Regions from separate parts of the Bradyrhizobium sp. 17 genome, predicted to be linked through region 2. Evidence: predicted binding sites of a transcription regulator. Region 2 holds the regulator's gene; each other region holds the start of a gene.
The links. Region 2 encodes HrcA, which represses chaperone genes, less so after heat shock. Its sites were predicted from a motif close to GTTAGCACTCNCNNNNNGNGAGTGCTAAC; they were not measured.
Positions count from the first base shown of each region.

Region 1: IVB13_RS24595 (co-chaperone GroES) is a predicted target of HrcA. The motif match lies at 1,229-1,257, and genes of this name have one in related genera.
Region 3: IVB13_RS12145 (co-chaperone GroES) is a predicted target of HrcA. The motif match lies at 912-940, and genes of this name have one in related genera.
Region 4: IVB13_RS09645 (co-chaperone GroES) is a predicted target of HrcA. The motif match lies at 1,359-1,387, and genes of this name have one in related genera.

Region 1 covers NZ_JADPJQ010000113.1:429,631-431,828, forward strand. Annotated here, with positions in the region: gene IVB13_RS24590 (matrixin family metalloprotease) at 1-837, shown strand, start outside; gene IVB13_RS24595 (co-chaperone GroES) at 1,292-1,609, shown strand; partial or broken gene groL (chaperonin GroEL) at 1,644-2,198, shown strand, end outside.
Region 2 covers NZ_JADPJQ010000036.1:25,044-27,241, forward strand. Annotated here, with positions in the region: gene grpE (nucleotide exchange factor GrpE) at 1-606, opposite strand, end outside; gene hrcA (heat-inducible transcriptional repressor HrcA) at 703-1,791, opposite strand; gene rph (ribonuclease PH) at 1,973-2,198, shown strand, end outside.
Region 3 covers NZ_JADPJQ010000067.1:19,959-22,156, forward strand. Annotated here, with positions in the region: partial or broken gene groL (chaperonin GroEL) at 1-521, opposite strand, end outside; gene IVB13_RS12145 (co-chaperone GroES) at 566-880, opposite strand; gene IVB13_RS12150 (hypothetical protein) at 1,065-1,148, shown strand; gene IVB13_RS12155 (MOSC domain-containing protein) at 1,175-1,501, shown strand; gene IVB13_RS12160 (hypothetical protein) at 1,670-2,089, opposite strand; gene IVB13_RS12165 (hypothetical protein) at 2,106-2,198, opposite strand, start outside.
Region 4 covers NZ_JADPJQ010000062.1:6,633-8,830, forward strand. Annotated here, with positions in the region: partial or broken gene IVB13_RS09640 (hypothetical protein) at 1-974, shown strand, start outside; gene IVB13_RS09645 (co-chaperone GroES) at 1,414-1,728, shown strand; partial or broken gene IVB13_RS09650 (TCP-1/cpn60 chaperonin family protein) at 1,774-2,198, shown strand, end outside.

The DNA.
Region 1 (2,198 bases), on a different contig from region 2:
TTTTCGACCACAATCGCGCAATCAGGCACACTTCCTACAGGACCGCTCTGGCTTTTGCCAGGTTTTCGCCCGCCTGTGGGGAATCCTGTGCGTCCAGCAAATTCGGCGGCGATGCCGCCGGTAACTTCATCGCCCCTAATTGCATCGTCGCTCAACGACCAGCATGTCGCGGTGTTTTTCGCGGGTAAAGAAGACGACCTAGAGATTGTCGCCTCAAATGGGGCGGTTGGCTGGGTCGCTGCTAACACGCGTGCCAATTGGCAGCGGCCGATTGTGGCCATAGCAGCAGTGCCTCGTGCAGGTCGCATCTTCATAATCGTGGTTGATGGTGCGGGCGCGTTTTGGGAATTATCCGTTGATGACCAAGTTGGGTTTCAGCCACCCCAAAGAATAATTCCTGCTGGAATTGCCGATGGCGCGGTCGCTCTCGTCTCGCGCAACAATGAACAACTAGACGTATTCTGGATCGATAAGGTCAGTCGCTCTCCGATGTCCAGTTTCTGGAATACCGCGACAGGGCTTTGGTCGGCACCCTTTGCCATCGCTGCTGGGCGCACTGCTCGTTCAGGTTCTGCATTGGCCGCTCCGAACTCATGGAACGAACGTCTCCAGGTTTTTTGGCAGGAGGCGGACAGCTCTGTATGGACGACCTGGTGGGCTCCTCGGCCCGATGCGGTGCCCGCCACCTGGAGCACGCCTTCAATTGCGGTCGCAGCCGGAGTCGCAGCAGCCGGATCCGACCTAATTGCAGTTTCGCGAAAAGCCGAGCACGTTAGGCTATTTTTCGTCGACAGCACCAGCACGTTGCAGAACGTTCATTGGGGCGAAAACCCTTAGTTCATTGCGGCCAGTAGCCTAAAGGCAAAAATGCTGGCGCGCTTACGCGGATCTACGAGGCGCATCAGGAAACTGACCCCGAACGCATGAAGCCGCTTTAAGTAGGCCAAAGCGAACCTAGCCTTAGCAACCTTACAATCGGCAGCGTTAATGGCCGGCAAAAGCAACTTCGACTCATGGTTCTTCGCGGCCGGGCCTTGCCTTGAACACCGCCTTCATAGACGCAAGGATCATGACAACCTTGATCGATGACGGTCGTCTCCGCCCGCGCGCGCTAACAGGATGCTACTTCGTCTGCTAGCAATCGCCGCCAAGCGTTCCTCCTCAAGAAACTCAAGTCGCGTGGCCCGATGCCCTTGCGCCCCAGCGTCACAGGCTTATGTAAGAAGCGGCTAGCACTCGCCCATTGCGATTGCCAATCCAGAAATAACCACAAAAAGCTAAGGAGGACAGCATGAAATTCCGTCCGCTTCACGACCGCGTCGTAGTCAAACGCATTAATGCCGAAGACAAAACCGCCGGCGGCATCATCATTCCGGATACCGCCAAGGAAAAACCCTCGCAGGGCGAGATCACGGCGGTCGGCCCAGGCGGCCGCGATGAGGCCGGCAAGCTAATTCCGATCGATCTCAAAGTCGGCGACCGTGTGCTCTTCGGCAAATGGTCGGGCAACGAGGTCAAGATCGAGGGCGAGGAGCTCTTGATCATGAAGGAGAGCGACATCATGGGCGTTCTCACCGATCTGCCTGTCGCCAAGAAGAAGGCCGCATAGCGCCTAATCCTTCCATTATTTCAAGGACCACATCATGGCTAGCAAAGAAGTTAAGTTCGGCGTTGATGCGCGGGACAAGATGCTGCGCGGCGTCGACATTCTCAACAACGCCGTCAAGGTGACGCTCGGCCCCAAGGGCCGCAACGTCGTGCTCGACAAGTCGTTCGGCGCTCCCCGCATCACCAAGGACGGCGTCACCGTCGCCAAGGAAATCGAGCTTGAGGACAAGTTCGAGAACATGGGCGCGCAGATGGTGCGCGAAGTGGCCTCCAAGGCGGCGGACGCTGCCGGCGACGGCACCACCACCGCGACCGTATTGGCTGCCGCCATCATTAGGGAAGGTGCCAAGTCCGTTGCCGCTGGCATGAACCCGATGGATCTGAAGCGCGGTATCGACCTGGCTGTGGACGCCGTGGTCGCTGATCTCGTCAAGAACTCCAAGAAAGTCACCTCGAACGAGGAAATCGCCCAGGTCGGAACCATCTCCGCCAACGGCGATGCCGAAATCGGCAAGTTCCTCTCCGACGCCATGAAGAAGGTCGGCAACGAGGGCGTCATCACGGTTGAGGAAGCAAAATCGCTCGAGACC
Region 2 (2,198 bases):
GCCGTTCGGCTCGTTGCTGTTGGCAGCGGGCGCAGCCTTGGCGCCGCCCTTGGCGACACCGACCAAGGCGGGACGCAGCACGCGCTCGCCGATGGTGTAGCCGGCCTGCATGACCTGCACGACCGTGCCTGCGGGCACCGACGCATCGGGCACCTCGAACATCGCCTGCTGGAAGTTCGGGTCGAACTTCTGGCCCGAGGGGTCGAACTTCTTCACGCCGTGTTTTTCCAGCGCGCTGAGCAGCGAGCGCTCAGTCAGCTCGACGCCCTCGATCAGCGAGGCGAGGCCTGCATCGGCCGCCGCACGGGCTTCGGCCGGAACGGCATCGAGCGCGCGCTGCAGGTTGTCGGCGATGTCGAGCACGTCGCGGGCAAAGCCGGTGATGCCGTAGAGGCGGGCATCCGCGACCTCCTTGGTGGTCCGCTTGCGCAAATTCTCCATTTCGGCCAGCGTCCGCAGCATGCGGTCGCGCGCCTCGGCGACTTCCTTCTGCAGAAGCTCGACGGAGCCGGGCTCGGGATCGTCGGGCATGATGTAGGGTTTTGACACCACGGGCTCGCCGGCCGCAGCACTCGTGTCTTCGGGTTGCCGGTCTCGATCGGTCATCGGCTCTCTTTTCGCATTCGTCTCAGGGGGTTTCTGGCCCGGATATCGTGCTTCGGGCGGCGAAAATCAAGCGCCCGTGATCGGCCCGGCCGCCGGTCAGCCCCCCAAGAGCCGGCTGACGATGCGGGCAGCGTAGTCCACGGTGGGGATCACGCGGGCATAATTCAGCCGCGTCGGCCCGATCACGCCCAAAACGCCGACGATATGGCCGGCGGCGTCCCGATAGGGCGAGATGATGGTGGACGAACCCGACAGCGAGAACAGCTTGTTCTCACTGCCGATGAAGATCCGCACGCCTTCCGCGGTTTCGGCCCGGCCGAGCAGGTCGATCACGCCGCGCTTGGTCTCGAGATCGTCGAACAGCAGGCGAACGCGCTCGAGATCCTCCAGCGCATGCAAATCCTCGAGCAGATTGGCGTGGCCGCGGACGATGAGCTGACGATCCTCGTTCTCGCCGCCGGACCAGCTGGCGATGCCGGCCGAGATCACCTTGTGCGTCAGCTGATCGAGCTCGGTGCGCGCCTCTCCGAGCGCGGTCTCGAGCTCCAGCCGCGCCTCGGCCAGGGTCCGGCCCCGAATGCGGGCATTGAGGAAGTTGCCGGCTTCGGTCAACGCCGAGGATGGAACTCCCGGCGGCAGCGTCAACACGCGATTTTCGACCTGCCCGTCCTCGCCGACCAGGATCACCAATGCCTTTTCCGGTTCCAAGCGGACGAATTCGATATGTTTCAGCCGCGCATTGGATTTCGGCGTCAGCACGACGGCGGCGGCGCGGGTCAGGCCGGAGAGCCGCGTCAATGCCTCCTCGAGCGCAGCCTCCACCGATTGCGCGTGGCCGACGGAGGTCAACTGGCTCTGGATCGCCTGCCGTTCACTGTCATTGAGGTCGCCGACCTGCATCAGGGCATCGACGAAGAACCGCAGGCCAAGTTCCGTCGGCAATCGGCCGGCGGAGGTGTGCGGGGCGTAGATTAGGCCAAGCTGTTCCAGATCGGCCATGACGTTGCGGACCGAGGCCGGCGAAAGCGGCATGGCAATCAGGCGCGAAATATTGCGCGAGCCCACCGGCTCCCCGGTCGCGAGATAGCTTTCGACGATTTGACGAAAGATGTCGCGGGAACGCTCGTTGAGCTGGGCGAGGCCCGCGCGCGGCGCGATCAGATGGATCGGATCGTGATGGGCCACAGACGGTAACTCCTCTAAGACACAGGTAATTTGTCTATCCCGGATGCTTCTGACAAGCGTGGCGTTGGCGGATTGGAAATCGGGGGTGAAGAAGGCCTCGATCTTCCCCCTTGCCGCCCACCCTCACCCCCCCTACAAGCACCGCCAACAGCACTTTTTTGAGAGTTTTGGAGGATTTCCCATGCGGCCAAGCCGCCGTGCGCCCGACGAATTGCGCCCCGTGACGCTGGAGCGCGGCGTGGTCAAATATGCGGAAGGCTCGTGCCTGGTGAAATTCGGCGACACCCACGTGCTGGTCACCGCCACGCTGGAAGACCGCCTGCCGCCATGGCTGAAGGGCCAGGGCCGCGGCTGGGTCACCGCCGAATACGGCATGCTGCCGCGCGCGACCTCGGAACGCACCCGCC
Region 3 (2,198 bases), on a different contig from region 2:
ACACCCTCGTTGCCGACCTTCTTCATGGCGTCGGCGAGGAACTTGCCGATTTCCTCGTCCCCGTTGGAGGAAATGGTGCCGACCTGGGCGATTTCCTCGTTCGAGGTAACTTTCTTGGAGTTCTTGACGAGGTCGGCGACCACGGCTTCCACGGCCAAGTCAATACCACGCTTCAGATCCATCGGGTTCATGCCGGCGGCAACCGACTTGGCGCCTTCACGCACGATCGCAGCCGCGAGCACGGTCGCAGTGGTGGTGCCGTCGCCGGCCGCGTCAGCGGACTTCGAAGCGACTTCGCGCACCATCTGCGCGCCCATGTTCTCGAACTTGTCCTCGAGCTCGATCTCCTTGGCGACGGTGACGCCGTCCTTGGTGATGCGGGGAGCGCCGAACGACTTGTCGAGCACGACGTTGCGGCCCTTGGGGCCGAGCGTCACCTTGACGGCGTTGGCGAGGATGTCGACGCCACGCAGCATCTTGTCGCGTGCATCGACGCCGAATTTGACTTCTTTAGCTGCCATCTGGATTTTTCCTTGAGGGGTTTAGCTGCGTAAGAGGGGGCCTCTTAGGCCGCCTTCTTCTTGGAAGCGGGGACGTCGAGGACGCCCATGATGTCGCTTTCCTTCATGATCAGCAGATCGACGTTGTCGATCTTCACTTCAGTGCCGGACCATTTGCCGAACAGCACGCGGTCGCCGACCTTCAGGTCGATCGGGATCAGCTTGCCAGCTTCGTCACGGCCACCCGGGCCGACGGCGACGATCTCGCCCTGCGAGGGCTTTTCCTTCGCCGTGTCGGGAATGATGATGCCGCCAGCGGTCTTCTCTTCTGCGTCGATGCGCTTGACCACGACGCGGTCGTGAAGCGGACGGAATTTCATGCGATCCTCCTTGGCTTTGTAATTTTCTAGGATTGGCAGTCACAATGCGCGAGTGCTAACCGCTCTTTACACTTATGACACTGGGGCGCAAGGGCTTCGGCCACGATGTTTGGCTTCTCTCTCTCTCTCTCGCCGTCCGGATCGTTGCTGCTTGCCGCAAACTTGCGTCTGGCAGGACTACGACATGTTTCCAAACTTCACGGTGCTGAAGGATTCTCTAGCACTTTGGTTTAAGGCCGCTCGAGGTCCGCTCTTCGCAGTCACCTGATCCCGTCCGAGCTCTTCGCGTCCCTTCTGGAAGCGGGCTTCGAGGTCGCAGCGGGTGGCCTCGGCGAGAACATTACCACCGCCGGCCTGGACCTTGAGCGGATGCCGCTCGGGACGCTCATCGAGCTTGGCCCCACGGCGATCGTGGAGCTGACCGGCCTCCGGACCCCCTGTGTCCTCATCGACCGCTTCCAGGCCGGCTTGAAGCGGCAGGTGCTCTCGTCGGCGGAAACGGGCCCTCCATTCAAATGCGGGGTGCTTGGCGTGGTGCGGGCCGGGGGAGCGGTCGCGGCTAACGATAGGGCGCGGGTTCGGCTCCCGTCCTCCTCTTTTCGCGCGCTGCCGGCTCTGTAAGGACCCCGTGCACAAGTGAGCAACGCGATGGCCGAATCGAAACGCGCTCGGTAGATCGCGCTGGCATGGCCGCAAACAAGGTAACGGCGGTACGCTTGGGGCTGGGGAGGCAATCGACAGTCCGGGACTAATCAAGCCGCCGCGCCCAGCTGGCGGCTTTTTTCTTGATCAGGACGCGTTCGCCCTCGCTCGCTCGCGCGCATCGCGGCGACGTTCGCGGCGTTCGCGCCGCCGCTTGGCGCGGTCAACGGGCTGCCGCAGCGCAGGAAACTGCGTCGCAGCGACTGCCGCCGTAGTCTCCGGGATCAAAGGTGCCTGGGCCAATTCGGGCGCAGCGGGGGGAGCTTCCATGAACTCGAGCACTGCCCGTCCCTTGGACGTGACCTGCCATCCGCCGCTGACGCGTTCGACCAACCCGTGGGAAAAGATGTCGAGATCGGGCACCCGCGCGGCGAGGCGCTTGGTCCGGTCCGCCCATTCGCGGCCACTGGTCGCCAGGATGGCCATGTCGCGTTTCAGGTCCTCCATGACGGCGAAGCCATCCGGATAGCTCACCAGGATCTTGAGGACAGTCACCTGGAAGTTCACACCGGCCCCCGCGCGATCAGGACCACATCGTGGGTGCGCGGGAAAGGGCTTCATGCCCGATCTGCCTAAGACCATCGGGAGAAACCTGGCCTTCGGTAGCAGCCTCCAG
Region 4 (2,198 bases), on a different contig from region 2:
GCAGCGATATTCTTGAGTTTGTGGGCCCGAAGCCGGCGAACGATGCGCGCGTCGATTCAAATGTCGCCGTTTCGGCCAGAAGCATCAGCACCGCGAATGTTTTCTATGTCGGTAGCGACAATTTTATCCGAAGCAGTTTTTCGACCACAATCGCTCAACCAGGCACAGCTGCTACCGGACCGATCTGGCTTTTGCCAGGTTTTCGCCCGCCTGTGGGGAATCCTGTGCGTCCAGCAAATTCGGCTGCGATGCCACCGGTAACTTCATCGCCCCTGGTTGCATCGTCGCTCAACGACCAGCACGTCGCGGTGTTTTTCGCGGGTAAAGAAGACGACCTAGAGATTGTCGCCTCAAATGGGGCGGTTGGCTGGGTCGCTGCTAACACGCGTGCCAATTGGCAGCGGCCGATTGTGGCCATAGCAGCAGTGCCTCGTGCAGGTCGCATCTTCATAATCGTGGTTGATGGTGCGGGCGCGTTTTGGGAATTATCCGTTGATGATCAACTTGGGTTTCAGCCACCTCAAAGAATAATTCCTGCTGGAATTGCGGATGGCGCGATCGCTCTCGTTTCGCGCAACAATGAACAACTAGACGTATTCTGGATCGATAAGGTCAGTCGCTCTCCAATGTCCAGTTTCTGGAATACCGCGAAAGGGCTTTGGTCGGCACCCTTTGCCATCGCTGCTGGGCGCACTGCTCGTTCAGGTTCTGCATTGGCCGTTCCGAACTCATGGAACGAACGTCTCCAGGTTTTTTGGCAGGAGGCGGACAGCTCTGTATGGACAACCTGGTGGGCTCCTCGGCCTGATGCGGTGCCCGCCACCTGGAGCACGCCTTCACTTGCCGTCGCAGCCGGAGTCGCAGCAGCCGGATCCGACCTCATTGCGGTTTCGCGAAAAGCCGAGCACGTTAGGCTATTTTTCGTCAACAGCACCAGCACGCTGCAGAACGTTCATTGGGGCGAAAACCCTTAGTTTATTGAGGCCAGTAGCCTAAAGGCAAAAATGCTGGCGTGCTTACCGCGGATCTACGAGGCGCACCAGGCAACTGACCCCGAACGCATGAAGCCGCTTTAAATAGGCCAAAGCGAACCGAGCCTTAGCATCCTGACAATCGGCAGCGTTAATGGCCGGCAGAAGCAACTTCCACTCATGGTTCTTCGCGGCCGGGCCTTGCCTTGAACACCGCCTTCGTAGACGCAAGGATCATGACAACCTTGATCGATGATGGTCGTCTGCGCCCGCGCGCGCTAACAGGATGCTACTTCGTCTGCTTGCAATCGCCGCCAAGCTCGAGAAACTCGAGTTGCGCGGCCCGATGCCCTTGCGCCCCAGCGTCACAGGCTTATGTAAGAAGCGGTTAGCACTCGCCCATTGCAATTGCCAATAACCACAAAAAGCTTAGGAGAACTGCATGAAATTCCGTCCGCTTCACGACCGCGTCGTGGTCAAGCGCATTGACGCAGAAGAGAAGACCGCTGGCGGCATCATCATTCCCGACACCGTCAAGGAAAAGCCCTCGCAGGGCGAAATTGTCGCTGTCGGCCCGGGTGGTCGCGACGAAGCCGGTAAGCTGATCCCGATCGACCTGAAAGTCGGCGACCGCGTGCTGTTCGGCAAGTGGTCCGGCACTGAAGTCAAGATCGACAACGTCGATCTGCTGATCATGAAGGAAAGCGATGTCATGGGCGTCCTCGACGTCCCCGCTTCCAAGAAGAAGGCGGCCTAACAGCCCCCTCTCACCACCCAGCTAGACACCTAAGGAAAAATCCAGATGGCAGCTAAAGAAGTCAAATTCGGCGTCGATGCACGCGACAAGATGCTGCGTGGCGTCGACATCCTCGCCAACGCCGTCAAGGTGACGCTCGGCCCCAAGGGCCGCAACGTCGTGCTCGACAAGTCGTTCGGCGCTCCCCGCATCACCAAGGACGGCGTCACCGTCGCCAAGGAGATCGAGCTCGACGACAAGTTCGAGAACATGGGCGCGCAGATGGTGCGCGAAGTCGCCTCCAAGTCGGCTGACGCGGCCGGCGACGGCACCACCACCGCAACCGTGCTCGCGGCTGCGATCGTTCGTGAAGGCGCCAAGTCGGTTGCCGCCGGCATGAACCCGATGGATCTGAAGCGCGGTATCGACTTGGCCGTGGAAGCCGTGGTCGCCGACCTCGTCAAGAACTCCAAGAAAGTTACCTCGAACGA